DNA from 3 places in the Kitasatospora sp. GP30 genome. Region 1 is predicted to be linked to each of the others. Evidence: riboswitches for the same ligand, from Rfam matches in the RefSeq annotation. Region 1 holds a riboswitch; each other region holds the start of a gene.

What was found. Region 1 has a riboswitch for cyclic di-AMP ahead of P3T35_RS39730 (glycoside hydrolase family 16 protein). Riboswitches for the same ligand answer to the same signal wherever they lie in the genome.
Region 2: another riboswitch for cyclic di-AMP. It lies ahead of P3T35_RS05460 (NlpC/P60 family protein); the one in region 1 lies ahead of P3T35_RS39730 (glycoside hydrolase family 16 protein).
Region 3: another riboswitch for cyclic di-AMP. It lies ahead of P3T35_RS23295 (transglycosylase family protein); the one in region 1 lies ahead of P3T35_RS39730 (glycoside hydrolase family 16 protein).

The regions. Positions count from the first base shown of each region.
Region 1 covers NZ_JARZAH010000076.1:1,199-11,068, forward strand. Annotated here, with positions in the region: gene P3T35_RS39705 (alpha/beta hydrolase-fold protein) at 1-501, shown strand, start outside; gene P3T35_RS39710 (phenolic acid decarboxylase) at 526-861, opposite strand; gene P3T35_RS39715 (DUF1059 domain-containing protein) at 1,040-1,234, shown strand; gene P3T35_RS39720 (class I SAM-dependent methyltransferase) at 1,457-2,518, shown strand; gene P3T35_RS39725 (ribonuclease) at 2,634-3,029, opposite strand; cyclic di-AMP (ydaO/yuaA leader) riboswitch at 3,325-3,458, shown strand; gene P3T35_RS39730 (glycoside hydrolase family 16 protein) at 3,461-4,801, shown strand; gene P3T35_RS39735 (hypothetical protein) at 4,812-5,240, opposite strand; gene P3T35_RS39740 (IclR family transcriptional regulator) at 5,276-6,055, opposite strand; gene aceB (malate synthase A) at 6,185-7,813, shown strand; gene P3T35_RS39750 (helix-turn-helix domain-containing protein) at 7,925-9,235, opposite strand.
Region 2 covers NZ_JARZAH010000002.1:467,180-477,049, reverse strand. Annotated here, with positions in the region: gene P3T35_RS05485 (AMP-dependent synthetase/ligase) at 1-950, shown strand, start outside; gene P3T35_RS05480 (glycosyltransferase family 4 protein) at 1,038-2,192, opposite strand; gene P3T35_RS05475 (glycosyltransferase 87 family protein) at 2,439-3,821, shown strand; gene P3T35_RS05470 (hypothetical protein) at 3,836-4,972, opposite strand; gene P3T35_RS05465 (C40 family peptidase) at 5,035-6,114, opposite strand; gene P3T35_RS05460 (NlpC/P60 family protein) at 6,292-7,383, opposite strand; cyclic di-AMP (ydaO/yuaA leader) riboswitch at 7,387-7,539, opposite strand; gene P3T35_RS05455 (NlpC/P60 family protein) at 7,856-8,881, opposite strand; gene P3T35_RS05450 (NYN domain-containing protein) at 9,081-9,870, opposite strand, start outside.
Region 3 covers NZ_JARZAH010000018.1:13,435-23,304, forward strand. Annotated here, with positions in the region: gene P3T35_RS23260 (APC family permease) at 1-1,075, opposite strand, end outside; gene P3T35_RS23265 (hypothetical protein) at 1,309-1,434, shown strand; gene P3T35_RS23270 (AMP-binding protein) at 1,580-3,055, shown strand; gene P3T35_RS23275 (hypothetical protein) at 3,052-4,059, shown strand; gene P3T35_RS23280 (MarR family transcriptional regulator) at 4,067-4,489, opposite strand; gene P3T35_RS23285 (SRPBCC family protein) at 4,665-5,111, shown strand; gene P3T35_RS23290 (PPOX class F420-dependent oxidoreductase) at 5,266-5,691, opposite strand; cyclic di-AMP (ydaO/yuaA leader) riboswitch at 5,966-6,128, shown strand; gene P3T35_RS23295 (transglycosylase family protein) at 6,135-7,220, shown strand; gene P3T35_RS23300 (YchJ family metal-binding protein) at 7,329-7,748, shown strand; gene P3T35_RS23305 (NUDIX hydrolase) at 7,777-8,280, shown strand; gene def (peptide deformylase) at 8,920-9,639, opposite strand; gene P3T35_RS23315 (helix-turn-helix domain-containing protein) at 9,750-9,870, shown strand, end outside.

The DNA.
Region 1 (9,870 bases):
GACGTGCCCGGCGGCCCGCAGGCCGCCACCTACTTCACCCATGAGGTGCCGCAGGCGGTGGCGGGCGCGTTCCGGGTGATCGGCCAGGGGCGCGGCTGGGGCATCATCGGCGACTCCACCGGCGGCTACTGCGCGCTCAAGCTGGCGATGCGCGATCCGGCCGCGTTCGCGGCCGCCGCCTCGCTCTCCGGCTACTTCAAGGCGGCCGAGGATCCGACCACCGGCGATCTGTTCGCCGGGGACCAGCAGCGGCGCAACGAGGCCGACCTGCTCTGGCGGCTGCACAACCTGCCACCCCCGGCGGTGGCGGAGCTGCTCGCGTACAGCAAGGACGACCCCGCCTCGGTGCGGGACAGTGTGGCCTTCGCCGCCGCCGTGCGGCCGCCGATGGCGGTCTCGGTCAGCACCGTCGACCACGGCGGGCACAACTTCGAGACCTGGACCCGCCTGGAGCCAACGGCGCTCAGCTGGCTCTCCGAGCACCTGGCCAAGCCGGGCTGACGGTCAGTCGGAAGACCCGGTCAGTCAGATGACCGGTTCCAGCGTGCCGGTGTGCAGTTCGCCGACCCGGCCGCCCTCGCCCTCGAAGGTCCAGAACACCCGCACCGTCAGCGCGCCCAGGTCCATCACATGGCTGACCGTGATCCCGGTCTGCTCGGTCCAGCTCACGAAGTAGATCTGCGGCGCGACCTCGGCGACCTTCAGCTCGACGTCCTCCCACTGGCCGGCCGACTCGCCCAGCCCCTCCCAGTGCAGTCGCTTGCCGTCGGCCGAGTAGGCGTTGCGGAAGACGGCTCCGTTGTCGACCTGGAAGAGGTACGTCCGCCCGGCGAAGGCGGGCAGGGCAGCGGTCTCGCTCATGGCGGGGGAGTTCTCCGGTCGGAAAAAGTCGCGGTTGTGGGACTCCTCCCACGCTATCGGAATGGCGCTGCGGAGGGAGAATGGTGACGCGACACGCGCGTGCCGCGGCCCGTCGGCCGTCCGGCCAGCCGGTGGCCCTCCGGTGGGTGCGGCGGCGTGCCGGGTCGGGAGGTCCACCATGCGCAAGGTCGCCGACTGTCGAGAGTTCCCCAGCGAGAGCAACTGCACGCTGTGCATCACCGGCGAGGAGGAAGAGGTGGTCCGTGCCGCCGCCGAGCACGCGGTCTCGGTGCACGGACACCAGGAAAGCAAGGAGCTGCGCGACCAGATCCGCGCGACGCTCAAGGACGAGCTGGTGCTCCAGCACACCTGAACCCGGACAGGCATGCCTGAACACGGGCACACGTGAACACACGTCCATGCCTGGACATGCGTTCGTCCATGCCTGGACATCCGTCGAGCCGCCCCCGCCGCCTACAGGAGTCCTACCGGAGTCCTGCGGGAGCTTCCGTATGGCCGGGGCGGTACGGGTCTGCTGGACTGGAGGTGCGCCGAGGAGGTGGTCACAGTGGCCGAGGACGCCAGGGGCGGCGCGATGAATTCCGCCGAGGAGGACCAGGCGATGGAGTTCCTGGTGCGGGTCGTCACGGATGCCGGGGCGGCCGTCGCAGGGCTCTGCACCGCGCTTGGCGACCGGCTCGGGCTCTACACCGCGATGGCCGGCGCCGGTCCGATGACCAGCGCCCGGCTGGCGGAGCTGACCGGTCTCCAGGAGCGCTACGTGCGCGAGTGGCTGGCCGCCCAGGTGGCCGGGGAGTACGTGGAGTACGACGCGGCGAACGACACCTACCTGCTCCCGGACGCGCACGCCGCAGTGCTCGCCTACCCGGAGGTCCCGACCTATGCCGGCGGATTCTTCACGCTCCTGCAGGCGCTGTACGCGACCGAGGACTCGCTGCTGGAGGCGTTCCGCACCGGGAGCGGGGTCGGTTGGGAGCAGCACAGCAGCGCGCTGTTCTCCGGTACCGCCAAGTTCTTCCGTCCCGGTTACGCGGGCGCACTGGTGCCGGAGTGGATCCCGGCGATGAACGGCACCGAGCGGAAGCTGCGGAACGGCGGCCGGGTGGCCGACGTGGGCTGCGGCTACGGCTACTCGACGCTGCTGATGGCGCGCGCCTATCCCCGGTCGCGGTTCCACGGCTTCGACTTCCACCAGCCGTCGATCGAGGCGGCGCGGGCGATCGCCGCCGAGCAGCGCCTCGCTGAACGGGTCGACTTCCAGGTGGCTACGGCCCAGGACTTCCCAGGCAGCGGATATGACCTGATCACCTTCTTCGACTGCCTGCACGACATGGGCGACCCGGGCGCGGCTCTGCGCCACGCCGAGCAGGTCCTGGCCGACGGCGGGAGCTGCATGATCGTCGAGCCCAACGCCTCCGCGGACGTCACGGCCAACGCCAATCCGATCGGCCGGGCGCTGACCGCTGCCTCCGTCGCGGTCTGCCTGCCCTCGGCGCTGGCCCAGCAGGGGCCGACGGCACTGGGCAACCACGCCGGTGAGGATGTCATGCGGCACCTCGCCGACGACGCCGGGCTGCATCACTGGAGGCTCGCCGCCGAGAGTCCGGTGAACCGTGTGTACGCCGCGAGCAGGTAGCCGGAGCCAGGGGGACCGGGTGTACACCGCGAGCAGGTGGCCGTACGAGCGGTCCAGCCCCTCCCGAACCGCCTCGGGAGGGGCTGGACCGTGCCGTAGCCCGGTCAGCAGGTGATCAGCAGGTGAAGTCGATCAGGTAGAACGTGGAGTAGTGGTCGGAGGTGTAGTAGTCCTCCTGGTCACCCTCGCCGGTGATGATTCTGCGGGCACCGCGGGTGGAGATGCCCGGGGTGACCACGGTGTACTCGTGGTAGTAGCCGTAGGACTGGGCCGGCAGGACGCCCTCGCGGTTCTGGAAGACCACGCCGTCCTGGGAGTACGGGAACGGGCCGCCGTTGGCGATCTCGTTCAGAGTGTCGTCGGCCTGCTGGGGGAGGGCGCTCTGGCAGATGTTGCCGCTCACATCGGCGTGGGCGTCGGTGGCGACGAGAACGGTGGGGGCCAGGGTGAGCAGGCCGACGGTCAGCACGGACGCGGTACGCGACTTCAACGCGCGTAGAAGAGTCTGCATGTGCAGCAGTCTGGAGTCCTGGGAGCTTCCTGGGAAGGTGTCGCGCAAGACTTCATGTCCACGTAACTTGCCTGCTGCGCAGGCTACTTGTGGGCGTCGCCGACGGGGGCGGCAGGGGTCGGTGTGACCCTTGCGACACTTCTTAAACATTGTTAATGATCACATCATCTGCCTAGCCTGCACGCGTTCGCCGACTCCGGCGGATCCATCGTCGGGACGCCGAGTCCTGCCTGCCCGACGGCGGTGACCACAGCATCGCCATGGGCAGGAGCGGGGGACCCAGTAGTGCCGCGACTCTGCTCGCACGCCCAAGTGGTGTGCGGGGTGCGCCGCGGCTAGGGGTGAGGCCGTCCGCTCCCGCGAGCGACGGCCGGGCACAGTGCGGCCCGAACCCGACAGCTAACTCCGCAGGCGTCGCACGAGGAACTGCCGTGATCCCTGCCGCCACCCCAGCCCGCCTCGGCATCGTCGCCGGCGCCCTGGGTCTGCTCGCCGTGCCGATGGTCGGCCAGGTCAACGCCTGGGCCAGCCCTGCCGCCGCGCCGACCGTCACCCAGGACCGCCTGACCCCGACCAGCGCCGCCACCAACGCCAACGTCACCGCCGACCTGACCGTGCACTCCAGCTCCTGCTTCACCGTGAAGAAGCTCGGCGTCGGCGTGCGCGACGCGGCCGGCCACAACCTCGACTTCCCCGGCTCGCACAGCAATGTGCAGCTCTGCCCGGGCGGGGTCTCGATGACCACCGGCGCCCGCAGCTTCCCGATCGGCAGCTACACCGTCTTCGGCTACTACCAGGACCAGGCCGGTGCCTGGCACAACCTGGCGAGCAAGCAGCTCACCGTTGCCAAGACCGCCCCGGCGCCGACCCCGGCGCCCAAGCCCGCGCCGGCCCCGACTCCCGCACCCAAGCCGACGCCGACCCCGGCGCCCAAGCCCGCGCCGACCCCGGCCCCGGCCCCGGCGCCCAAGCCCGCGCCGGCCCCGGCGCCCGGCTCCACGCCCACCCCGGCCCCCACTCCCGTCCCGTCCACGCCTCCGTCCCCCTCGGCCCCGGCCTCGCCGATCGCCGGCAAGTCGCTGGCCTGGTCGGACGAGTTCAACGGCAGCAGCGTGGACACCAACCGCTGGAACGACACCACCAGCGGCGCCTACCACTACGGCACCCACAACCCCAACGACAACAAGCTCGACTGGCTCGACCCGTCCGCGGTCACCATCGCCAACGGCGACGCCACCTTCACCGCCACGCCCAGCACCAAGGTCCTGGAGAACGGCGACAAGGCCTGGAACACCGGTCTGCTCACCACCCAGAAGTCCCCGCAGAACTTCCAGGTGCACACCGGCGACTACGCCGAGACCCGGGTGCAGCTGCCGACCCAGCAGGGCGCCTGGGCGTCGTTCTGGACCTGGGAGAACGGCAACACCGCGCTGGGGACCAGCCACGGTGAGATCGACTCCTTCGAGTACCACCCCGACAACCCGAACGTGCTGGAGCTGACCAACCACGTCAACACCGCCTACATGGGGTTCAGGGACGCCAACGCGATCAAGCCGGGCGCGTGGGTGACCGTCGGCACCTACTACGGCGCCAACTCGGTCGACTGGTACGTCAACGGCGTCAAGGTCTTCTCCGACGGCAAGGGCGTCGGCCAGAACTGGTCGGCCAGCCTGATCCTGGACCTGTCCGTCAGTGCGGGCAAGTACCACCCCGCGCCGTCGACTTCGACCCCGATCACCATGGCGGCCGACTACGTGCGCGTCTACCGCTGACGCCGGCCGGTTACCGGACGACCCGGACCACGAACGACCCCGTGTCGTTCGAGTGGTCCGGGTCGTTCGCGCTCTGCACCTCAACCCGCCCGCCGGTGAGGGTTCCTGACGCGCCGTCGGAAATCCGGATCGGCACCAGCGCGGTCGCCGACCGCAGCGCCCCGAGCCCGGCCGGGAAGCTGCAACGGACCACGGTGCCAAGGAGGTCGGGGGTGCAGTCGGTCGGGAAGTACGGCCCGACGGCATGGGTCCGGGCGGGCAGCCGGACCGTCACGGTGAACTTCCCGGCTACATCGGGCCCGTTGTTGGCCAGGAGGGCGCGAACCGTGGTGGTGCCGCCGGGCGGGGCCGGATCCGGGTCGAGCGGCACCACCATGAGATCGGCGGGGTGGCCGGCCAGCACGGCGGCGCTGAGCAGGGGCACGAGCAGCGAGCGCATGGCGTCACTCTAGGCCACCACGACTATTCGAAGCGTCAGGGCGCGAGCACGCTGCCGAGGCGTTCGGCGATTCCCTGCATCACGCTGACCAGTGGCTCGCCCCCGCTCTGCTCCTCCAGCGCCCGGATCCTGGCCTCCGGACCGGACACCGACAGCGCCGTCGGAGTCGGCGCGCCCGGCACCGCCACCGCGATGCAGCGCACCCCGATCTCCTGCTCCTGGTCGTCGATCACATAGCCGACCTCGCGGGCCTGGGCCAGCTGCGCGAACAGCTCGTCCCGGTCGGTGACGGTGAACTCGGTGTGCGCGGGCAGCGGTTGGCTGCCGAGCACGGTGCGGGCCTCCGTCTCGGGCAGCTGGGCGAGCAGCGCCTTGCCCACCCCGGTGCAGTGCGGCTGCACCCGGCGGCCGACCTCGGTGAACATCCGCATTGATCGGCGCGACTGCACCTGTCCGACGTAGACCACCTCGCCGCCTTCCAGCACGGCCAGGTTGGCGGTCTCGCCGGTGGCCTCCATGAGCTCGGCCAGATACGGCCGGGCCCAGCTGCCGAGCAGCCGGCCCGCGGTCTCGCCGAGCCGGATCAGCCGCGGGCCCAGGGTGTAGCGGCGCGCGCTGTCCTGCCGGACATACCCCTGCTGCGCGAGGGTACGTACCAGGCGGTGGATGGTCGGCATCGGCAGTCCGGAGCTGTTGGAGAGTTCGCTCAGGGTGGCGATGCCGCCGGTGTCGGCGAGCGCCTCCAGCAGCTGGAAGGCGCGCTCGACGGACTGGACGCCGCCGCCGGCGCGGTCGGGTGCTGAGCTGCTGGGCACGGCTTGAGTCCTCAACTCTCGGGGATCTGGGCTGGGGGAGTCTGGCGATCCGTCAACAAACCGTTGAAATTCTGTATCGCGGAAACTAGTCTCCACCTTACAGAATCGCCGTTCAAGGAGTGTCCTGCCATGGCTATCGACCAGGCTCCGGTCGTCACTGTCGCCGGCCCACGGGTCCCCCGCGCGGAGGAGGTGCTCACCGAGGAGGCCCGCGCCTTCATCGCCGGCCTCCATCGGGCCTTCGAACCACGCCGGCAGGAGCTGCTGGCCGGGCGCCGGCAGCGCCGGGCCGAGATCGCCCGGACCGGCTCCCTCGACTTCCTCCCCGAGACCGCCGACATCCGGGCCGGAGACTGGACGGTGGCCCCGGTGCCGCGGGCGCTCCAGGACCGCCGGGTGGAGATCACCGGCCCGACCGACCGCAAGATGGTGATCAACGCCCTCAACTCCGGCGCCAAGGTCTGGCTCGCCGACTTCGAGGACGCCACCTCGCCGACCTGGGAGGCCCTGGTCTCCGGTCAGCTCAACCTGATCGACGCCTTCGAGGGCCGGATCGACTTCACCTCCCCGCAGGGCAAGGAGTACAAGCTGTTGCCCGCCGACCAGTTGGCCACCGTGGTGGTCCGGCCGCGCGGCTGGCACCTGGACGAGCGCCACCTGCTGGTCGACGGCACCCCGGTGTCCGGCGCCCTCTTCGACTTCGGCCTCTACTTCTTCCACAACGCCCGGCGGCTGCTGGCCAAGGGCGAGACCGACCCCAACTCCGGGCCGTACTTCTACCTGCCGAAGACCGAGAGCCGCCTGGAGGCCCGGCTCTGGGACGACGTCTTCACCCACGCCCAGCGCGAACTCGGCATCCCGCACGGCACCATCCGGGCCACCGTGCTGATCGAGACCATCACGGCCGCCTTCGAGATGGACGAGATCCTCTACGAACTGCGCGACCACGCCGCCGGGTTGAACGCCGGCCGGTGGGACTACCTGTTCTCGATCGTCAAGAACTTCCGCGACGCCGGCGAGCACTTCATCCTGCCGGACCGCAACACCGTGGGCATGACCTCGCCGTTCATGGCCGCCTACACCCGCCTGCTGGTGCGCACCTGCCACCGGCGCGGCGCCCACGCGATCGGCGGCATGGCCGCGTTCATCCCGTCCCGCAAGGACCCGGAGGTCAACGCGGCGGCGCTGGAGAAGGTCAAGGCCGACAAGGACCGCGAGGCGGCCGGCGGCTTCGACGGCTCCTGGGTGGCCCACCCCGATCTGGTGCCGGTGGCCCGCGCCGGCTTTGACGCGGTGCTGGGGGAGCGGCCCCACCAGAAGGACCACCCGGGCACCGAACAGCCGGTCACCGCCGAGCAGTTGCTGGACATCGCCGGCTCCGGCGGATCCTGCACCGCGGCCGGACTGCGCAACGCCGTCGCCGTCGGCCTGCGGTACTGCGAGGCCTGGCTCGGCGGGCTGGGCGCGGTCGCCATCTTCGGCATGATGGAGGACGCCGCCACCGCCGAGATCTCCCGCTCGCAGATCTGGCAGTGGATCCGCAACGGCGTGGTGCTCGCCGACACCGGCGAGAAGGTCACCGCCGACCTCACCCGGCGGCTGATCTCCGAGGAACTGGACACCATCCGCGCCGAGTCGGGCAACGAGGCCTTCGCAGCCGGCCGTTGGACCGAAACCCGCGAACTCTTCGAACAGGTCGCGCTCGCTGAGGAGTTCGTCGACTTCCTGACCCTGCCGGGCTACGCCCTGCTCGACTGAGCCACCAGGCCGCACGGTCCGCCGGGGCGACCACTCCCCGGCAGACCGTGCGATCCGTGCGAGCCGTGCGGGCCGTCGGCCGGCTGCACGAACCGGTGGACCTTCGTACGCCTAGCCCGCGGCCGCCGGCCGGGCGGTCTGGAGGAAGGCGCGGACCAGGTTGAGGACGGTGAACTGCACCAGGGCGCCGGATCCTGGGGAGACCTTCACGATCAGTCCGCACTGAAGGAAGGCGTGCACCGCGCTGGCGGCCTGCTTCCAGGGGACGCCGATCCGGGTGACGATCCGCTCCACGGTCCACGGCTCGGCGTAGTCGGCCAGGTGGAGGAGCAGGTCGAGACTGTCCGCGGGCTGGCCGGTGACCGACTCGCGGATGGTCGCCAGTGCGTCGCCGCTCTCGCCGGGGCGGTCGGCGATCAGCTGGGGCTCGTCGCGCGCCATCACCACCAGGCGGTCGGCGGAGACGATGGTCAGCCAGGCGGCGGCGGCCTCCAGGGCGCGTGGCAGGCCGTCGAGTCGGCGGCAGAGCTCGGCGAGGATCGGCAGCTCGGCCTCGTCGGCGCGGAAGCCGGGCTGGAGTTCGGCGAGCAGGTCGAGCAGCAAGGTCATCGCCGGGGCGGACGCCGTCCCGGCCGGGTTTGCGCCGGGCGGTGGTGTGGCCAGCGGGCCGAGCGGGAGGTAGTGGTCCTCCGGGGCGCCCTGGGGGCTGCGAGCCGTCTCCAGGATGCGCAGATTGGGGCATTCGGCGAGCAGGTGCCACATCGTGCTCCGAGCCACCTGGCCGGCATCGTTGCCGTCGAGCACCAGCAGCGCCAGCCGGTCGCCGATCAGCCGGGCCAGCCGGTTGACCGTCCCGTCGCCGCCGTCGACCAGCCCGGCCGCCCAGCCGGACAGTGAGCCGTAGGGCCCGTCGGCCGGGCTGCGCGCCTCGGCGCCCTGACCGCCGGTGTCCCGCCGCAGCGGGACCCAGAGCGTCGGCACGTCCCGCACCGACTGCAACTCTGCGGCGAGGGCCAGGGCCAGCCTGGTCTTGCCGACGCCCGCGAAGCCGGTGATGGCGGTGATCCGCTGGTGGCCGTCGACCACATGCCGTAGTAGCGCCTGCAACTCCCCGTGCCGCCCGTGCAGTGGCCGGGCCACCGCGGTAGGTGGCATGGTGAGCGTGTCGAACAACGCGTCGCCGGCCTCGCTGCCGGCTGCCTTCTCGAAGGCGACCCGCTCCTGGGCGGTCAGCCGCAGTGCGTCCGCCAGTAGCCGCACGGTGTCCCGGCGCGGGATCAGCACCTGGCCCTGCTCCAGGTTGCGGACCGCCCGTACGCTCACGGTGGACAGTCCGGAGAGCGCGGTCTGGCTGAGTCCGATGCGCTTGCGGTACTTGCGGAGCTGAAATCCGAAGTCCTCTAACGTTATCCCCGAGTTCACTGCCTATTCCCCTGAAATAAGCTTGCTGCCGGCGTCAAATCAAGCGTTCTCGCACGGAGGTGCATCTCTGTGCCCAGCCGTGCGCCCCCGAGGCGGTTCCCGGGGGTGCAGGTTCTTGGAATTGCCGAGCGCTGGGGCTGACAGTGCCGGGAAAAGGCCCGGCCGGACCGGTTGTGCCTGGGTGCGACGGGGCGACGCGTAGCCGGACACGCCGCTGATCTGCTCCGAACGTCCATGCAGGACACCTTCTCCCCCTGAGTCCGCGTCAGCCGGATTGTCCCGACTGCCATTCGGATACGGCCGACGGGGTGCGCCCGACGGCCGCGCGCGTCCGGACAATCGGTTGACCGATCAACCAAGCGACCATATCGCCTTGCCCGAGCCGACGAAAGCCCCAATTGTGCCAGCCGACAGGTCGAACGCAGCGCGGCTGAGGTGAGTTCCCGCCCCGCCGTGCCGCCAGGCGGCAGCGGGGCGCCCGGAACTGCCGGTTATGCCGGTTCAACCGTCCTTGCAGGCAGCAGAGGTGACAGCGCGTCAGAAAACCGGCAGGACCACCTGGAGGGGCTTCCGCCGGTCGAGCGGCGATGGCAGGATCGAGATCGCCGACGGGCGAACGGCGCCGTCGTGCCCCG
Region 2 (9,870 bases), on a different contig from region 1:
TCTTCAACACGGCGCGGGCCAAGGCCCAGTCCGAGGGCAAGGGCAAGATCTTCGACCAGGCCGCCGATGTGGCGATCGCCTACAGCCGGGCGCAGGACCAGGGCGGCGCGGGGCTGGTGCTCAGACTGAAGCACGCACTCTTCGACAAGCTGGTCTACAGCAAGCTGCGGGCCGCGCTCGGCGGCCGGGCCACCCACGCGATCTCCGGCGGCGCACCGCTCGGCGAGCGGCTCGGCCACTTCTACCGGGGCATCGGCTTCACGGTGCTGGAGGGCTACGGGCTGACCGAGACGGCCGCTGCCACCGCCTTCAACCCGGCCGACAAGCCGAAGATCGGCACGGTCGGCCAGCCGGTGCCCGGCTCGGCGTGCCGGATCGCCGAGGACGGCGAGGTGCTCTTCAAGGGCCCGCAGGTGTTCACCGGCTACTGGAACAACCCGGCCGCCACCGCCGAGGCGCTGCAGGACGGCTGGTTCGCCACCGGCGACATCGGCAGCATCGACGACGACGGCTACCTGACCATCACCGGCCGGAAGAAGGAGATCATCATCACCGCGGGCGGCAAGAACGTCGCCCCGGCGGTGATCGAGGACCGGATCCGGGCCCACCCGCTGGTCGGCGAGGTGATGGTGGTCGGCGACCGCAGGCCATTCATCGGCTGCCTGATCACCGTCGACGAGGAGTTCCTGCCCAAGTGGCTGGAGCTGAACGACCGGCAGCCCGCCACGGTGGCCGAGCTGCGCGAGGACCCGCAGCTGCTGGCCGCCCTCCAGGAGGCGGTGGACGAGGGCAACAAGGCCGTCTCGCACGCCGAGGCGGTGAAGAAGTTCCGCATCCTGGACACCGTCTTCTCCGAGGAGAACGGCTATCTGACGCCGTCGCTGAAGCTGAAGCGCAATGTGGTGCTGAAGGACTTCGCGGCGGAGGTCGAGGCGCTGTACCAGAAGTAGTGGTGTGACGAGCGCTTGCTCAGCGGTATGCGCTAAGCAAGCGCTCAGTCGTATCCAGGCGCCTGGCGCGTTGCGCCGAGCAAGCGCTCAGTCAGCCACCAGCAACCCCCGCAGCCGCCCCGCGAGCAGCTCCCACCGCCACTCCGCCTCCACCCAGGCGCGCCCGGCCTCGCCGAGCTTGCGCCGCAGGGCCGGGTCCCGCAGCAGCCGCACCACCCGCTCGGCGAGCTCCTCCGGCGCCCGCCCCGGCACCACGTACCCGGTCTCGCCCTCCCGCACCGCGTCCGGCGCCCCACCGGAGTCCCCGGCGATCACCGGCAGCCCGGTCGCCGAGGCCTCCAGGTAGACCATCCCGAGCCCCTCCACGTCCAGCCCGCCGCGCCTGGTCCGGCACGGCATCGCGAACACGTCCCCGGCCCCGTAGTGCGCCGGCAGCTCCGGCCACGGCACCTCTCCGGTGAACCGCACCGAGTCGGCCACCCCGAGCGACTCGGCGAGCCTGCGCAGCCGGGGCAGATAGGGCCCGCCCCCGACGATCAGCAGCACCGTCTCCGGTTCGGCCGCCAGGATCCGCGGCAGCGCGGCGATCAGCGTGTCCTGCCCCTTGCGCCGCACCAGCCGGGAGACGCAGACCACCACCGGCCGGTCCGTCAGCCCGAGCGCGGCCCGCACCGCCTCGCCTCCCGAGCCGGGGTGGAAGGCCCGCTCGTCCACCCCCGGCGGCAGCCGCGCCATCCGCGCCGCCGGTCCGGGGCCGACCGCGCCCGCGATCCGCAGCCGGGTGTACTCCCCCAGGTAGGTCAGCGTGTCGGTGCCCTCGGCGACCCGCCGCAGCATCTGCCGCGAGCCGGGGAGCTGGGCCCAGGCCGCCTCATGACCGTGCGTCATGCCGACCAGCCGCCGGGCGCCGGCCCGGCGCAGCGCGGGCGCCATCAGGCCGAGCGGGGCGGCCGCGCCGAACCACACCGAGTCGCAGCCTTCGGCCCGCAGGATCTGCGCCGCCCGCCGGGCCGCGCGCGGGGTCGGCAGCAGCATGGTGGCCCGGTCCCGGATCACCTGAAAGGGCTGCTCCGCGTCAAACCGCCGGGTCACCCGATCGGGAGCGTCGCCCGAGCCGCGCCATGATGAGGCATACACCACAATCTCATCGGCCGGCTGGCGCACCGCCATGCTGTGGACAAAGCGCTGGATTCCGCCTGGGCGCGGGGGAAAGTCGTTGGTGACGATGAGGGTTTTCGGCATACTGGCCACGCCTCGCACGGTCGGGGGGTGCACGGTTCTCCCCCACCGGTCCGTACGATAGGTCACCATGCCGTCGCGGCGGGAACGGACGTGCAGGCCGCAACCGTTTTCCTGCCGGGCCAGTCCTAACCGGTAGACAGATGCAGAAGACAGGCAGGGCGACAGGCGTACGGACAGACGTACGACCAGTCAGCGTCGGTCTGGTCCGGCGCGGACGTATGGCGAGATGAATGAGGGAGCTCAGTGGTGTTGGCGGAGGACGGCCCGGACGATCGGGCCGGCAGCGTTGGCAGTAGCACCGTCGCACTGACCGCTCCGCCCGCCGAAGGCGCCACCGCCATCAGCTCGACGACCCCGGCCCGGGGCGCACTGTGGGCCGTGAGCGCCGGCTGGGTGGTCAGCAGGACCCTGGTCGTACTGATGATCACCGGCGTGATCAAGATCGGCCTGGACGTGAGCACCGACATCACGTTGATCTACCACGCCTGGTACGAGGTGCTGCAGACCGGCACCTTCCCGATGGACGACGTGACCTGGCAGTACCCGCCGGGCGCCGCCCTGGTGATACTGCTGCCGGGCCTGCTGCCGTGGTCGTACCTGGTCTCGTTCTGGGTGTGCTGCGGCATCTTCGACGCGGCGGCCATGGTGCTGCTGGTCCGCTCCGGCGCCCGCCGCGGCCGCAGCCTGGCCGGCGGGTGGATGTGGGTGGTCGGCGTGCCGCTGCTCGGCCCCACCGTCTACAACCGCTACGACATCCTGGTGACCGCCATCGCGGTGATCGGCCTGCTGGTGCTGCTGCGCCGCCCGGTGCTCGGCGGCATGCTGCTGGGCCTCGGCGGCCTGCTCAAGCTCTGGCCGCTGGTCGCCCTGGCCGGCACCCCGCGCGGGCGCCGCACCACCCGCTCCTGGACCGGCGCACTGGCCGCACTCTCCTCGCTGGCCTTCCTGCTCGCCGCCGGCATGAACGGTGCCTTCCAGTTCCTCACCTTCCAGGCCAACCGCGGCATCGAGGTGGAGTCGGTGGGCGCGCTGCCGATCCACTTCGCGCGGCTGTTCGGCGCCTGGCACGGCCAGGTGCAGATGAACTACGGCTCGGTGGAGATGCTCGGCCCCTGGGTCAGCGTCATCTCCAAGGTCGCGCTGGCCGGCACCGCGGTCGGCTTCGGCTGGCTGCTCTACTGGCGGCTGCGGGCCCGCCGCTGGCAGGCGGCCACCACCTACGACGCCGCGCTGGCCGCGCTGCTGATCTTCACCGCGACCAGCCGGGTGATCAGCCCGCAGTACATGGTGTGGCTGGTCGGCCTGGCCGCGGTCTGCCTGACCGTGCGCGGCACCAGCCAGCGCCCGGTGGCCGTCATGATCCTGATCACCACGCTGCTGACCACCCTGGAGTTCCCGCTGAACTTCGGCGACACGGTGAACAGCCACCCGCTGGGCGTGGCCACCATCACCGCGCGCAACCTGCTGCTGGTCGCCGCCACCGTGGTCTCCTGCCGCCGCCTCTGGCTCAGCACCCGGGGCGATCGGCCCGAGCCGACCGCGGTCACCTCGGTGCTTCCCGGCCCCGAGCAGTCCTCCTACCCGGTGCGCCCGGGCATCGCCTACGAGCAGAGCCTGCTGGACGACTGACCGCCGGGGCCACCTCAGGCCTGCGGCGACAGCTGCCGCTCCACCTCGCCGATCCAGTCACGGGTGAACTGCGCCAGCCCGTAGCCCAGTTGCCGCTGGAACACCTGGTCGAGCCGCTGGTCCCGCACCGCGCCCGGCCCGGCCGCGCCCACCGCGCGGTAGAGGTCGACCAGCGCCGGTCGGCCGTGCCGCCGGGCGATCAGGTCGCAGGCCAGCCAGGCGAGCTCATAGGCCTGCGCTATGCCCTGGGCGCCGGCCGTGAAGTCGCTGTCCGCGGGCAGCGCGGTGGGCAGCTTGCCGGCCGCCACGTCCTGGGTCAGCTCGGGCGCGATCTGCCGGGCGGTGCGGCCGGTGGTCAGGTAGGCGGTCCAGTCCGCCACCCCCTCGGAGAGCCAGAGCGGGGTCCAGGGGTGGGTGTCGCCGCGGGTCGCCACATGGGTGGTCTCATGGGTGATCACCACCTGCTTGCCGACCTCACTGAGCTGCCGGAAGGCGTCCGGATTGACCATCACCCGGTCGGCGGGGGTGTGCAGCGGCGCACCGGCCGCCGCGCTGGTCACCGCGGCTATGTCCTGGTAGGAGCCCGGGTCGACCCCCAGCAGCCGGGCGAACTGCGGCTCGCTGCCGGGCAGTTGCAGCACCAGCCGCTGCGCCCAGCCAGTCCCCCAGACGGCGCTGACGGCCGGCACCGCGCGGTCGCCGATCGCCGCCAGCGCGCCGAGCTCGGCCGGCCCGGCGGGGCCGAGCACCAGGCAGTGCGCCCCGCGCACCGGGTCGGGCGCGCCCAGGTCCCAGGGCGCCGCGGCCGCGTCCGGGGCCACGCCCTCTCCCGTCACCGCCGCGCCGGCCAGGGTGAGCCGGCGCTGCAGCACCGCGGGGTAGTCGTCGTAGCCGAGCAGCCGGTACCGCAGCTCGGCGGTGACCGTGCCGGCGTCCCAGCCGACCGGCCGGTAGTCGAGCTCGGCCAGCGGCAGCGCGGCCAGCTCGCCGGTCCGCAGCCGGTCGGCGCGGCGGGCGAGCAGCGCGGTCAGCCGGTCGGCGGCGAGCCGGCCGTCCGTCGACCGCCGGTCGGTGCCCGGCGCGGCGGTCGCCGGCAGCGAGAGCTGGGTGAGCGCCCCCGCCACCAGCAGCAGCGCGGTACGCCGCGACACCCCGGTGCCACTGGCCGCGCCGGGGTGTGCCGCGCTCTTCAGCGGCAGCCTCTCGACGGCGCTCAGACCCGCACCACCGCCGCGACCGGCATCGCCGAGACACTCTCGTACCGCACCTGGGCTCCGGGGTGCGGGGCATGGATCACCGTGCCACCGCCGACGTACATGCCGACGTGGTGCATGTCCTTGAAGAAGATCACCAAGTCTCCCGGTTGCGCCTCGGCCAGGCTGATCCGCCGCCCCCCGAACGCCTGCGCCTGGGAGGTGCGCGGCAGGGTCACTCCGGCCTGCCGCCAGGCCCAGTACATCAGACCGGAGCAGTCGAAGGCATCGGGCCCGGTGGCTCCGTAGACGTAGGGCGACCCGAGCTTGCCCAGCGCGGCGGCCAGCGCGATGCCGGCGCGGTCCGAGGAGGGCGGCGCACTGCCCAGGTCGAGCCGGTCGGTGCCGCGGGTGGCGCGCTGCTCGGCCTCCCGCTCGTCCTGTGCGGCCAGCTGCGCCCGGTCGTCGGCGGTCAGGGTGCCGAGCAGGGCCTGGGCGCTCTTCAGCCGGTCCTGCAGCTGCTGCCTGCTCTGCGCCAGCGTGCTGCGGACCGCCTCCAGCTGGGCCAGCCGGGCGGTCGCCTCGGCGCGGCGCTGGTCCAGGGCGCGCTGCTGCTGCTGGAGCGTGCGCAGCGAGTCGGCCCGCTGCTCACCCGCCTGACCGAGGCTGCGGGCCTCGGCCAGGTAGCGGGTCGGGTCGCCGGAGAGCATCAGCTGCACGGCCGGGTCCATCCCGCCGGAGCGGTACTGGGCGGCGGCGATCTCGGCGAGCGCGGTGCGGGTCTCGGTGACCGCCTCCTGGTCCCGGGCCACCGCCGTCTGCAGCTCGGTCGCTTCGCGCTGCAGCCGCTTGGCATCGTCCTCGGCGGCGGTGGAGCGCTCCGACGCCTGCTCGGCCTCCGTGTAGAGCTGGTCGACCTGCGCCTTGACGCCGGCCCGGTCCGGTCCGGGGCCGCCGGGCGCCGCCTGCGCCGCGCCGCCCGCCGCTATCGCCAGCGCCGTGGTCGCGGCGGCGGTGACCGCCAGCACTCGGGAGAGCCGACGCTCGGCGCCCTGCTGGGGAGTGCGGCCCGGGAGCACCGGGCGTTGCGGCATCGTCATGGGCTGACGACTCCAATCGGCGGCGGAACAGATCCGCGCCGACGTTAGCGAGTCGGGACGGACGAGTCCAAACCCCCGCCGATACGAATATTTGACCAAGAATCGGACATTCAGCCGAAAGAGCCCGGCCCCCGAAGCGGGGACCGGGCTCTTTCCTGACGAACCGTCAGGGACGCGTCAGACGCGGATGATGGCCGCGATCGGCATCACCGTGGCGTTCTCGTAGTGCACGACCGCGCCGGTGTGCGGGGCGTGGATGATCTGCCCGCCACCCACGTACATGCCGACGTGGTGCTCGTCGGCGAAGTAGATGATCAGGTCGCCGGGCTGCGCGTTGGCGATGTCCGTGCCCACGTTGGTGCCGATCGTGGCCTGCTCCTCGGAGGTGCGCGGCAGCGAGACGCCGGCCTTCGCGTAGGCCCACTGCATCAGGCCCGAGCAGTCGAACGAGGACGGACCGGCGGCACCGTAGACGTACGGCGAGCCCAGCGCGGACTCGGCGGCGGCGATCGCGGCCTGCGCGTGCGAGCCGGCCGGGATGCTGCTCAGGTCGGTGCGGGAGCTGCCGCGGGAGGCGGCGTCCTGCTGGCTCGCCTGGTCCTGGGCCTTGGCGGCGGCGGCCTTGGCAGCGGCGGCGGCCTGGGCCTCCTGCGCGGCGATGGCCTGCTTCTGCTGCTCGGTCAGCGAGTTGAGCAGGTCCTGGGCGGCCTTCAGCTTGGCCTGGGCGTCATCCTTGGCGGACTTCAGCTGGGCGGTGGTGGAGTCCAGCTCGGCCAGCTTGCCGCTCGCGTCGGCCTTGTCCTGGTCGAGCTTGCGCTGCTCCTGCTGGAGCTCCTTCAGCGTCTCACCCTGGCTGGTGTTCAGCTGGTTGATCGAGCCGGCCTGATTGAGGAAGCTGTCCGGATTCGCGTTCAGCATCAGCTGAACCGTCGGGGATATCCCGTCGTTGGCGTACTGGTCGGCGGCCACACCGGCCAGGCCGTTCTGCAGGTTGGTCACCTGGTCCTGCTGCCGGGCCACCTGGTCCTGCAGGTCGCTGACCTGCTTCTGCAGCGTCTGCTGCTTGGACTGGGCCGTCATGTAGGCCTGGTTGGCCGCCTCGGCCTTCTGGTTGAGGTCGTCGACCTGGGTCTTCACCTGGTCCAGCGTCGGCGCCGGGTCGGCGTGCGCGCTGGTCTGGGTGGACAGGGCGACGGCGGTCGCCGCAGCAGCGGTCAGGATCGACGCGCGAGTTCGGCCGACGGGCTTGGGACGACGGTGGGACGCCACGAATCCTTCTTCCTCGGGCCGCCTACCGGGTGAGCTGACGGGTTCGGGCCGGAAGCATGCCCTACGACGCCTCACCGGCCCGCGGGCCGACCTGGCGCCGATTCACCCCGGAGGAACATGTGGTTCCCCGGCTCCGGTCCACAGCACCCCCGCAGGGACTCCCCTCGGGCCGTCAACTGCCCGGGCTGCTTTCCGAACTCGGCGGGACCTCCGCTGCCACCCGGGTCGGGTGATCGCCATCGCATCGGTCTGGAGCCGACCCTAGTAACAGGTCCGTGATGTGTTCAAATCCTTGTCGGAATTACTTACGAACTTTGACTGTCCGTGATAAGCGCATCACCCAGTGGTGACCAAGACGCAGACGAACAGGTGTCCCAGCTCACAGCACGGACCACGCGGGCCCGGACCCGCGCTGACCGACCCTCAGCAGGAGGGCCGGCCAGACGGATCGACGGGGAGTCAGCGGGTCGGATCAGACCCGGCGGATGGTCTTGATCGGGCCGATCGAGGCAGCGTCGGCGATCCGCACCACGTCACCGGTGTGCGGGGCGTGCACCACCTTGCCGTTGCCGATGTACATCCCGACGTGGTGCGCGTCGGCACCGTAGATCACCAGGTCGCCGGGCTGCGCGTCGGCCAGGCTGGGCACGGCGGTGCCGACCGTGGCCTGCTCCTGCGAGGTGCGCGGCAGCGAGACGCCGGCCTGCGCGTAGGACCACTCCATCAGGCCCGAGCAGTCGAAGGTGGTCGGGCCGGTGGCGCCCCAGACGTAGTAGTCGCCCAGCCGGGTCAGCGCCTGCTGCACCGCGCTGCCCGCGTAACCGCCGGCCTGCGGCAGGCCGATCGGCGTGCGGACGTCGCTGCGCGAGGCGTGGTCGCCGGCGGTGACCGCCGCCCGGTCGGCCGCGCTCAGCGAGGCCAGCAGCTGCTGCGCCGCCGCCAACTTGCCCTGCACATCGGTCTTGGCCGCGTTCAGCTCCTGGGTCGAGCGGTCCAGCTCGGCCAGCGTGTCGGCGGCTTCCTTCTTCTCCTGGTCCAGCTTGCGCTGCTGGTCCATGAGCGACTTCAGCGCGTCGGTCTCGGAGGTGGTGGCCATCTGCATGCTGGCCGTCTGGTCCAGGTAGGTCTGCGGGTTGGAGTTGAGCATCACCTGGACCGCGGGGTCGATCCCGCCGCTGCGGTACTGGTCGCCGGCCACCGCCGCCAGGCCGGACTCCAGGTCCGTCACCTGCTGCTGGGTGCGGGCCACCTGGTCCTGCAGCTGGGTGGCCTGCTGGCGCAGCTGGGTGGCGCGCTCGTTGGCCCCGTCGTACTTCTCGGACGCCGCCTCGACCTGCTGGTTCAGCCCGTCGATCTGCGTCTTGACGTCGTCCACCGACGGCTTGGGGTCGGCCCAGGCGCCGGGCTGCGCGGAGAGGGCGACCGCCGTCGCCGCAGCGGCGGTGAACACGTAGACCCGCGCACGACTCGGCTGCTTGGGACGGCGGTGGGACGCCACTGGACCGCTCCTTCTTCTGCCGACCGCCTACCTGATCGGGTGAGTGGCCGGAAAAATAGGTTTGACGCCGGACCCTACTGAACATCAGAACCCTGCGCTACTCCCCCGGCCGCGAACCACCTTCGGTCGAACGGCCTTTACCGGGCCTTCACCGGCGCTCGACTGGCGACGGTCGAACCGGCGGTAGGCGCACAGCGGCTCAGCTGCGCGCCAAGCGGTTGAGCAGCAGGACCGACGAGACGGGGCGCGCGCCGGCCTTCCGCACGCCGTCGGCCACCTCGCGGTCGGCCGAGACCACCACTACCGGACGGCCCTGCGGCTCGGCCCGGACCAGCTGGCGGATCAGCTCGTCCGCGGTCTGCCCGGTCCGGCTGAACCGCACCCGCACCCCGCGCGGCGGCGCCATGATCACCGGCACGTCCAGGTCCTGCCCGTCGAAGACGCAGGTCACCTCGGCCTGGGTGCGCTGCGCCAGCATCGCCAGGCCGCCGAGCAGCCGCAGCCGCTGCTGCTCCAGCGGCAGCGTCGGGTAGCCGGTTTTGGTCACGTTGTAGCCGTCCACCACCAGGTGGACCTGAGGAATCGCCAGCAGCTGGTCCAGCAGCGCCGGATCGTCCTCGGCCAGCCCGCGCCGGGCCACATCGTGCGGCGAGGCGGTGCCCGGCACCACCGCGTCCACCAGGTCGGCCGGATGCAGCTGGGTGACCGGGAGCGCCAGCTCGCGCTGCAACCCCTGAGCCGACTGCAGCACCGTGTCCAGCAGCAGCCGCAGTCGCATGTCGGCCACGCTGCGCCCCTCCCGGGCCGACCGGCGGCCGGACTCCAGGGTGCTCTCCAGCTCGGCCACCCGGTGGCGCAGCCGGCGGTTCTCGCTCTCCAGGCCGGTCCGCTCGGTGGCGGCCACCGCCTTGGCGCTGTCCAGCTCGCCCTGCAGCTTGCGGCTCTCCGCCTGGGCCCGGCGGGTGTCGCTCTCCAGACTGCGCACCTTC
Region 3 (9,870 bases), on a different contig from region 1:
CCAGGCCGAGCCACGGCACCGCGCGCCGGTCGGTGGCCTGGAGCGTCTGCGGGGCATAGCCGTTGCGGCTGAGGCCGTAGCTGATCCGGGAGCTGGAGGTGATGTAGACCAGGCCGGTGCCGGCGGGCGAGATGACCGCGTCGATGTAGAGGATGGTGGCCATCCAGCCGAGTCCGATCAGGGCGGCCAGCCCGGCGAACGGGCCGCTGATGCCCTTGTAGTCGAGGTTGGCCCAGCCGCCGGCGAAGGTGGCGGCGGGCAGCGATCCGATGAAGACCACCTGGAGCATGATGTAGACGACCGAGCCGATCAGCACCGAGCCGATCACGGCACGCGGGATGTCGCGTCGCGGGTTGCTGGACTCCCCGGCCCACTGGATCGCCTGCTCGAAGCCGAGCAGCGCGAAGATCACACCGCTGCCGCTGATCGCGCTGAGCACACCGCGTGCGCCGTAGGGCGCGAAGCCGTGGCTGTGGAAGTTGGCGCTGTGGAACTCGGCGCTGGCGAAGACCAGGATGGTCAGCACCGGGACGGCGACCTTCCAGTAGGTGGCCGCGCTGTTCGTGTTGGCCAGCCATTTGACGCCGAGGAAGTTGATCGCGACGAAGATGGCGAGCAGCGCGGCGGCGACCACGAAGCCGGAGGCGGTGAGGGTCTGGTTGCTCTTCTTGAGCAGACCGTCGGCCCAAGTCCAGTGCTGGGCATAGCCGATCATCGCCTGGACCTCGATGGGGGCGGTGGCGGCGGACTGCAGCCAGGTGAACCAGCCGAAGCTCATGCCGGCGAAGCCGCCGAAGGCGTAGTGCGGATAGCGGGCGGTGCCGCCGGCCACCGGGAACAGGCCGCCGAGCTCGGCGTGCACCAGGGCGAGCAGCACGATGGCGACCGTTCCGACGCCCCAGGAGATCAGGGAAGCGGGCCCGGCTGCCCGGACCGCCTTCTCGGCGCCGAACAGCCAGCCGGATCCGATGATCGCTCCGACCGAGGCCCAGAGCAGGCCGATCATCCCGACCTCGCGGCGCAGGGCGTGGCGCCCGCCGGTCCGTTGGACCGCTCCGGGCATGGATGACGCCATGGCTTCCTCCCCGACTGACGACAGATCGGATCAGACGCTGCCGCAGATCACCCGTCGGGTGAGGGGTGCGCGCCGCTCAGGGGCGGCGACTGTCAGTCGTCCGGCTCAGCGGCATGTGCTGAGATAAATATGAGTCAGTTTTCCGTCCACATCCGTTGCTTTGATCGGGCCGCCCGTGCCAGGCTCGTCCTGCTCGTTCCTGCCAGGCCACGCCGTCCGCGGCCCGCTGGGCCGTGGCCGGCCGCCCGTACACCGCAGGGAGCCCGCTCACCACAGGGAAGGAGACCGCCGTGGTCAAGCACTACCTGAAGTACGCCCTGAGCACCCTCAGCGCCGCGATGTTCCTGCACATGACCTGACCAGGTCGCCGTGCCAGGCCTGGTCGGGCCGCGCGCCACCGCAGGGCACCGGCCCGACCGCTCGGACCGGCCTGGACCGGGTCCCCCGCCCGGCCCAGGCCACCCCGCACCCGGAGGCGAAGAGCAGCTCTGTGGAGAGGACACCGTGTTCGCCAGCGCACTGAGTCAACTGCGGTACGCCGCCGCCGTGTTGCGAAACGGTCCGATCCGACCGCGGGACCTCGACCGGATCGCCCGCGAACTGCTCGCCACCCTCGCCGAGTTCGGCGAACCGGGCGACGACACCGCGCTGCTGCCCGGCCAGCGGGCGGCCGTCGACCCGGCGGTGCGCCGCACCATCACCACCCGCAGTCTGCGGGCCACCGCCCGGGCCGCGGTCCGGCACACCGCCTACTACCGGCAGGTCTTCGACCAGTTGGGGCTCAACCCGGACGCCCTCGACCTGGCCGGCTGGTCCCAGGTGCCGGTGACGCCCAAGCGCGCGCTCCGGTCGCTGCCCGCCGCCTTCGTCTCCACCGCGGCCCGGCCCGCGCTGCTGGCACTCACCACCGGGACTACCGGCGCCCCCACCGGAGTCTGGTTCTCCCGCACCGAGTTGGAACTGCTCACCGCCCTGAGCACCATCTCGGCAGCCATCGGACTCGGTCTGCGGCCCGAGCACACCGTGGCCTACGCGGGCTGCTCGCGCGCCACCCTGGCCCTGCTGAACTCCGAGGAGTCGGTCACCCGGATCGGCGCCGGCTTCGTCCAACTGGGCACCATCGACCCGGAGTCCGCCCTCGACCGGCTGGCCACCCCGCTCGGCCTGCCCGGCAAGGCCCCGCAGATCACCCATCTCACCACCTCCGCCTCCTACTTGGCCGCCCTGGTGGCCCAGGCCGAGCGCGGCGGCTGGCGCAGTGAGGACTTCGGACTGCGGCGGATCAGCATCGGCGGCGAAGTGCTCTCCACGCCGCTGCGGGAGCGGGCCGCCGCCACCCTGGGCGGCCAGGTGGCCAATTCCTATCTGATGACCGAGCTGGTGCCCGCCGGCGCGGCCCCGTGCTCGCAGGGGCATCTGCACCACGGCACCGAGTTCGGCCACCTGGAGGTGCTGGATCCGCAGAGCTGGGAGCCGACCGCGCCCGGCGCCGTCGGCATGGTGGTGCACACGCCGTACGTTCCGTACCGGGAGTGCACCCTGCTGCTGCGCTACGCCACCGGCGACCTGGTCCGGCTGCCCGCCGAGGGGCCCGACTGCGAGCTGGCCGAGCTGCCGGCCACCTCGGACGTCGTCGGCCGCTGGAGTGGCCCGCTCAGTGCCGTCCTGCCCACCCGGGACCTGCTCGACCTGCTGGAGGCCGAACCCGACGTGCCACTGCCCACCAGATACGCACTGACCGACGATCCCGGCGGCGCGGTGCTGCACGTGCTGGTCCGCCGGCTGCCGTCGGCCGCCCTGCTCGGGCGCCTGGAGGACGGCGCCACCGCCGCCGGCCTGCCGCTGGCCGCGATCCGGCTGTACGACGACCGCGAGGCCATGCCGCCCACCGTCCCGCTCCGCGCCGATCTGCGCGAGCACGGCTTCGCGGACCTCGGCCCGTCGCCGAGCCGCCCGACCCGCCTGGCCGGCCGCTCATGAACACCACCGCCCTGGCCGCGCTCAGCGGCGTCACCGCCGTCGCGATCGCCCTCGCCCTGGGCTATCTGGCCCGGATCCGGATCCCCCGACCGCCCGTCGGCGTCTACACGGCCGGGGACGTCGCCGTGGTCTGCGTCGGCGTGGTGCTGGCTCCGCTGCTGGATCTCGCGCTGCCGACTCCCGTGGTGGTGACGGTCTTCGGCGTGGTGCTGGGCACCGCCGTGCAGTTCACCCTCGCCCCGGTGCTCGGCGGCCGCTGGGCCTGGCTGCCGGCCGCCGCCGCGGTCGGCACCACCCTCGCCCTGCACGCCTCCCCCACCGGGGTGCTCGCCGCCACCGACGCGCTGCTGCTGATCGCGGTCGTCGGGGTGGCCAACCTGTGGGTGCAGAGCGGCATGCGGGCCGCCCATGTCGCCGCGCTCGCGGCCGTGTTGGCGGTCTACGACCTGGTGGCCACCACGCTCACCTCGGTCACCCTGCGGTTCGCCGCCGAGGTGCAGGGGCAGCCGTTCGCCCCGCAACTGGCTCTCACCCGCGGCGCGTTGCCGGTCTCGCTGGGCCTGGGAGACCTGCTGCTCCTGGTGCTCTTCCCCCTCGCCGCCGCCAAGGCGTACGGCCGCCGGGCCGCACTGCTGGCCGCCGCGGTGGGGCTGGCCGTGGTCAGCGCGGTCAGCGCGCTCTTCGCAACCCACGTCCTGACCACCGGCTTTCCGCTGCTCGCCGCGCTCGGCCCGCTGATCGTGGCGCAGCAGCTGTACTGGCGGCAGCGCTGCGGGCGGGAGCGCAGCTGGGCCGAGTGGCGGTCCGGCGCCCGCGAGCCCGCCCCGCCGCCGGTCAACCCGGCCGAGGCGGCGCTGCGTGCCACCGGCGCGCCCGGCCTGCCCGAGGACTGCTGGCTGGCGGTGCGCGACGACCGGGTGGTGGGCGTCGGCGCCACCCCGGGCCGGGCCCGCCGCGACGCCCGCCGCCTCGGGCGGACGCCGACGGCGGTGCGCCAGCGATGAGTTGACGTCACGTCAGATTGCGCTCCACCAGGCTCAACAATCGTGCCAGCTCCGCCTGTTCGGCCGCCGAGAGGCCCCCCAGGGTCAACTCCTCCAGCTCGCCCCAGATCTCGCCGACCTGCTCGCACAACGCCTGCGCCGCCGCCGTCGGTGCCACGATGACGGCGCGGCGATCGGTCGCGCTGCGACTGCGGCGCACGAAGCCGGACTGCTCCAGTCGCTGCACCATCCTGGTCACCGTGGAGGCGTCCAGGCCCAGCTGCTCGATCAACTCGCCCTGCGGCAGCGGCCCGCGATCCCAGAGCAGCATCATCAGCAGCTCCTGCCCGGCATGCAGACCGGAGCGGCGCAGCAAGCGCTCGGCCGCGGCGCGATGCAGGCGGGAGACCCGGGCGATCGCATGACTTGTGGTGTCTCGTATGGCAGGCACTTGATGATTGTACGCCCAATCGCCTGATGTGAATCCTTGCTACTCCCCTTGCCAACGCAGAGGCTTGGGGATTTACTTGGCCGTACAAGCAATGGCCGTACAAGCAATGGCCGTACAAGCAATTGGCCGCGAGGGGCCACAAGCCGGACTCCGGCAGACGAAGGGGGAGCCAGTCATGCGCGCCATCAGTGCGAGTGTGCGAGCCAACGACCCGCAGCGCGGCGACCGGATCGCGTTGGACCGAGCGGCGATCTGGGCCGGCCTGGTCCGCAAGGCGGAGAACGCCGTGCCGTTCGTGGCCGCGATGGACGAGTGCCGGGTGCTGGAGCGGACGGCGAACGGCCTGGTCCGCGAGGTGGTCTTCCACGGCGAGCGGGTGCGCGAGACGGTGGTCTTCGAGCCCATGACCCGGGTCAGCTTCTACCGCGACGACGAGCAGGCCCGCTGGGTGATCCACAACGACATCGAGGAAGGCGCCGACGGTGAGCTGCTGCTCACTTTCCGGGCCGAGCTGGACCTCGGCGGCGGCTCCGATGAGGACGCCGCGGCGGACCGGATGCACGCGGGTTATGTGAAGGCGATCGAGACCACGCTCGCCCTCAGCCGCGAGGCGCTGGGCTGAGGGCGGGGGCGCACGAGGCGCTCGGCTGAGCCCTGGGGGCACGAGGCACTCGGGCACGTGGCACTCGGGCACGAGGTGCTCGGCTCCCAGGGCCGCGCGCCGGGGTGCCGCCGTCCGCGCCGGGGGCGGTCGGCGGCACCCCGGTCCGTCAGCGTCAGGGCGTCTGCCCGTAGAGCCGCTCGACCCGCAGCGTCAGCAGCCGGCGGCGCTCCTCGACCATCGCGGCGCGGTACTCCGCCCAGTCGGGGTGCTCACCGCTGCCGGCCCGGTAGTAGTCGACCAGCTGCGCCACCGTGTCGTCATCCGGCGCCTGGGCGACCGGCGTCAGCTCGGCCGTGCCTTCCGCGACCGCCCAGGTGAAGAAGTCCGGGCTGGTCACATGGAGGCTGACGCGCGGGTCACGGGCCGCGTTCTTGGCCTTGGCGCGATCCGCGGTGACCGAGACCCGGATCAAGTCCCGCTCCGGATCGTAGACATAGAAGATATTGGACAACTGCGGGCGCCCGTCCCGCTTGATGGTGACCAGCACACCACGCTTCCCCGATGCGAACAGCTCACGCATCCTGGCTTCGTCGGCCATCAGACCTCTCCTCCGCTCCTAGACATGAACTCGACACAGACTCGACACGAACCGGACAGCAACCAGCGGGTCGACCTCGGGCATCAACGATCCACGCGACCTCCGCCGTCCCAGTACATCCTGCACAGCATGACCAAGACTCCACGTGATGAGCGTGTGATGTCCACGATGCGGGGTTGTTACCACCATGATGATCCGTCTAGTCTGCCTGCCAGCTGGCATCTGCCGGCACCCATGCGCGGCACGCCTAGTCCTGCCCACCGCGCCCGGGATCCTGACCACCACACCACGTCAGGGCAGGAGCGGGGGACCCAGGTTCAGTGCCGTCCCGCGCGGCTAGGGGTGAAGCCGCCCACCGGATCCGTCCGGTCAGGCGGCCGGGCCAACCTCCCGGCCCGAACCCGACAGCTCACCTCGCAGGCGTGCGGAGAGGAAACAGACCCATGGTCTTCACCGGCCCTGGCCGCCATCGCCGCCCGACCCAGACCGAACGGGCCGTCGCGGCGGCCACCGTGGCGGGCGCGGGGCTGGCGCTGCCGCTGCTCGCCGCCACCGGCGCGCACGCCGCCCCGGCCAGCACCTGGGACGCCGTCGCCCAGTGCGAGACCGGCAGCAACTGGACCATGGACACCGGCAACGGCTACTACGGCGGCCTCCACCTCACCCAGCGCCAGTGGGACCACTACGGCGGCGACGAGTACGGCGCTGAGCCCTCGCACGCCACCAGCCAGCAGCAGATCGAGGTGGCCGAGGCGCTGTTCGAGGACCAGGGGCCGGGCACCTGGGGGCAGTGCGCGGTCACGGCCGGTCTGACGACGCCGGGCAACTCGCAGGGCGGGCCTGGCGCGCCCGGTACGCCCGGTACGCCCAGCGCTCCCGGTACGCCCAGCGCGCCGGGTGCTCCGACGACTCCCCCGGCGAGCGCGCCGAGCGCTGCCCCGAGCACGCCCGCCACGCCGGGCACGCCAGGCGCCCCGACATCCCCGGCCGCGCCCGGTCTTCCCGGCCTGCCCGGCGCACCTGCCGCACCTGGTACTTCGGCGGCCCCGCCCGCGTGGACGAACCCCGCAGCGCCCGCGAGCCCGGCCACCCCGGCGCCCGGCGCACCCGGCAACGCCGTCCCGAGCGCCCCGGCAGCCCCGAGCACCCCTGCCACTGCGGGCGCCCCGACGGCCGGCGCCGCCCCCAGCACCCCGGCCCAGGCCGGCACCCCCGCCCCGGCAGCCCCCAGCACCGCCGCGGCGCCCACCGGGCCGTCCGCCGCCGTACCGGCGCCCGCTGTGCCCGCCGCGCCCCCGCAGCAGACCGGCACGCCGCAGCCCGTGCCGCCCGGCACCCAGGCGCCCGGCACGCCCACGACCGCGCAGCCCGCCGCCGGCGGCTACACGGTGCAGCCCGGCGACTGCCTCTCGGAGATCGCCTCCACCCACCACCTGGACGGCTGGCAGCAGTTCTACCAGCACAACGCCGACGTGGTCGGTGCCAACCCGAACCTGATCCTCCCGGGCCAGCACCTCCAGTTCCCCTGATCGGCTTCCTCTGATCACCTTGTTCTGATCACCTTGTTCTGATCATCTGACGGGCCGTGGGCCGTGGGCCGTGCGAGTGCACTCCCCACGGCCCGTCACAATGGAGTCATGTCCCGACGCACCGCCGCGAAGCCAGCCGCTCAGCCCACCACCTGCCCCTGCGGTCTGCCCGCCGCCTACGCCGACTGCTGCGGCAAGCTGCACCGCGGCCTCGCCCAGGCCGCCACCGCCGAGCAGCTGATGCGCTCGCGCTACAGCGCCTTCGCGGTCCGGGACATCGCCTATCTGCTCCGCAGTTGGCACCCCGACACCCGCCCGGCCGAGCTCGACCTCGACCCCGGGCTCAGCTGGGAGCGGCTGGAGATCCTGGGCAGCACCGAGGGCGGCCCGTTCCACACCGCCGGCACAGTGGAGTTCCGCGCCCACTTCCGCGAACGCGGCCGGTCCGGCAGTCTGCACGAGAACAGCCGCTTCGTCCGCCACGACGGCGCCTGGGTCTACCTGGACGGCGACCACTCCGAGGACTGAGCACAGACCACCGCCGAAAGGATCCGCGATGGCCCAACTGCCGCTCGCCGACCATCTGCGTACCCTCCCGCACGGCATCGTGTTCGCCGCCGTGCACTTCACCGACGGCGACGGCCACCCGCTGCTGCTGAAGTCCGTCTACGACCCGGACGTGTGGCAATTCGCCGGGGGCAACCTGGAGTTCGGCAGCGACCCGTGGGACAGCGCCCGCCGGGAGGTCCGCGAGGAGACCGGTCTGCTGCTGCCGGCCCAGCCTGCCCCGCCGCTGCTCGCCCTGCTCTTCGTGGCGGCCGCGGGCGAGTGGCCGTTCAAGGTCGGGGTGGTCTTCGACGGCGGCACCCTCACGGCCGAGCAGTTGGCCGGCCTCGCCCTCGACCCGGCCGAGCACACCGAGTTCGCCGTCCGCCCACTCACCGAGTGGCGCACCGAGCTCACCCCGGCCCGACTCGCCCTGGTCGAGGCCGTCGCCCGCGCCCGGGACACCGGCCGGGCCGCCTACCTGCACCTCCCGCAGCAGCGGACCGGCAACTAGGGCCGCCCCCGCCGGAGCGGACCAGGTGGACGCCCGCCGGCAGCGCGTTGAGCCGGAGCGCCCGGCGCGCGCTGCAACGCCGGCCTGCTGCGCCCGAGCGCCGGCGCGGTGTCCCGCTGCCTGTCTGGCCGTGCTTCCGGCCACACAGGGGTCGGTTCGGGCCGGCTCTGCGGAAACGTGGGTCCCGGCTGCCGGGCCTGGACTTCAGCTGGCACACGTGGCTCCGCCGCTTCCGGGCGAAGGCGCCCGTAAAGGGCACGTGGACGCTGCCCGGGCACGGATGCATGGTCCTGAAACTGGAGAACATCCCTGTTTCCGAGGGTGAGGGCCTGGTCCTCGTGGAGATCCGTGAGAGGTCCCGCGACGGCGACCACGCCGCCGGGTGGCATGACTACAAGCAGTTCAACGAGGACGCCTGGCTCATTCACACCGACGACGGCCAGGTGTCGATCAACGGCGACTTGCGGGTCCACGGAGCGTTCCTCGGGCGACTGACGGCACGGTGCGACGGCCGCCCGGCAAGACCATGGGTCCGACGGGGCGGCCGTCGGCAGGGGGCAGCCACAGGCGGAAGGCAGGGTGGGCACGGAGCGGCGATCGCGACGAGAGTCCGGTGCTCGGGTATCTCGCCGCGCAGCTCTAGCCTGCCTCGCCCGCCCGGTCCCGGCTGCCCATCAGCTTCTCGGTGAGCGCCTGCCGCTTGGCGAACACCTCGGTCCGGCGCTCGGTCATCTGCCTCAGCGCGTCCTTGCGTTCGCGCTTGGCGAGCCGGTCGACGTAGAGCCGGCCTTCGAGGTGGTCGGCCTCGTGCTGCAGGCAGCGCGCGAAGTATCCGAACCCCTCGATGGTGAGCGGCTTTCCGTCCTTGTCGTAGCCGTGCATCACGGTGTGCGCCGGCCTGGCGACGTCCATCGTCGCGCCGGGGACGGAGAGGCAGCCCTCGACGTCTTCGACCAGCCGGCGCCCGCGTGCGGCCGTGTCCTCCTCGATCACCGGGTTGAGGATGTGGCCGACGTGCCGCACGCCGTCCTCGTCCAGGCAGTCGTAGACGAACAGCCGGAGGTCGACGTCCACTTGGTTGGCCGCCAGGCCCGCGCCGGCGGCGATGTACATGGTGGCGAACATGTCGTCGATCAGCCGGGCCAGCTCCGGGGTGCCGAACTCGGCGTCCGCCGGGCCGCACGGCCGGTGCAGGATCTGCTCCCCGATCTCGGTAATCCGCAGCACCGAACCCCGCACGGCCTCCGGCGGCAACACCGGGTACCCGTCCACCGGTTGGCCTTGGAGCCGCACCCGCGCTCCGCCTCCGGACCGCTCGAAGGCCTCCAACACTTGCACATCCTCGGGCGATTCGGACATCGGCGACTCCCTCTCCTCGGCTAACCGGCTTGCTGGCGTGCTTGCTTGCGTGCGTGCTGGCGTGCTGGCGTGCTTGCCAACGGGCTTTGCAAAGTAGCAGACTTTGCAAAGTGACTGAAGATCTCGCAGCTTCCGCTCCCGGCACGGCCTCTGACGGTCTGCCGGACCATGAGGTGCGCACCGCGCTGCTCCAGCTGCTGGCGGCCGAGGGCACCGTGACCGCCACCCTGG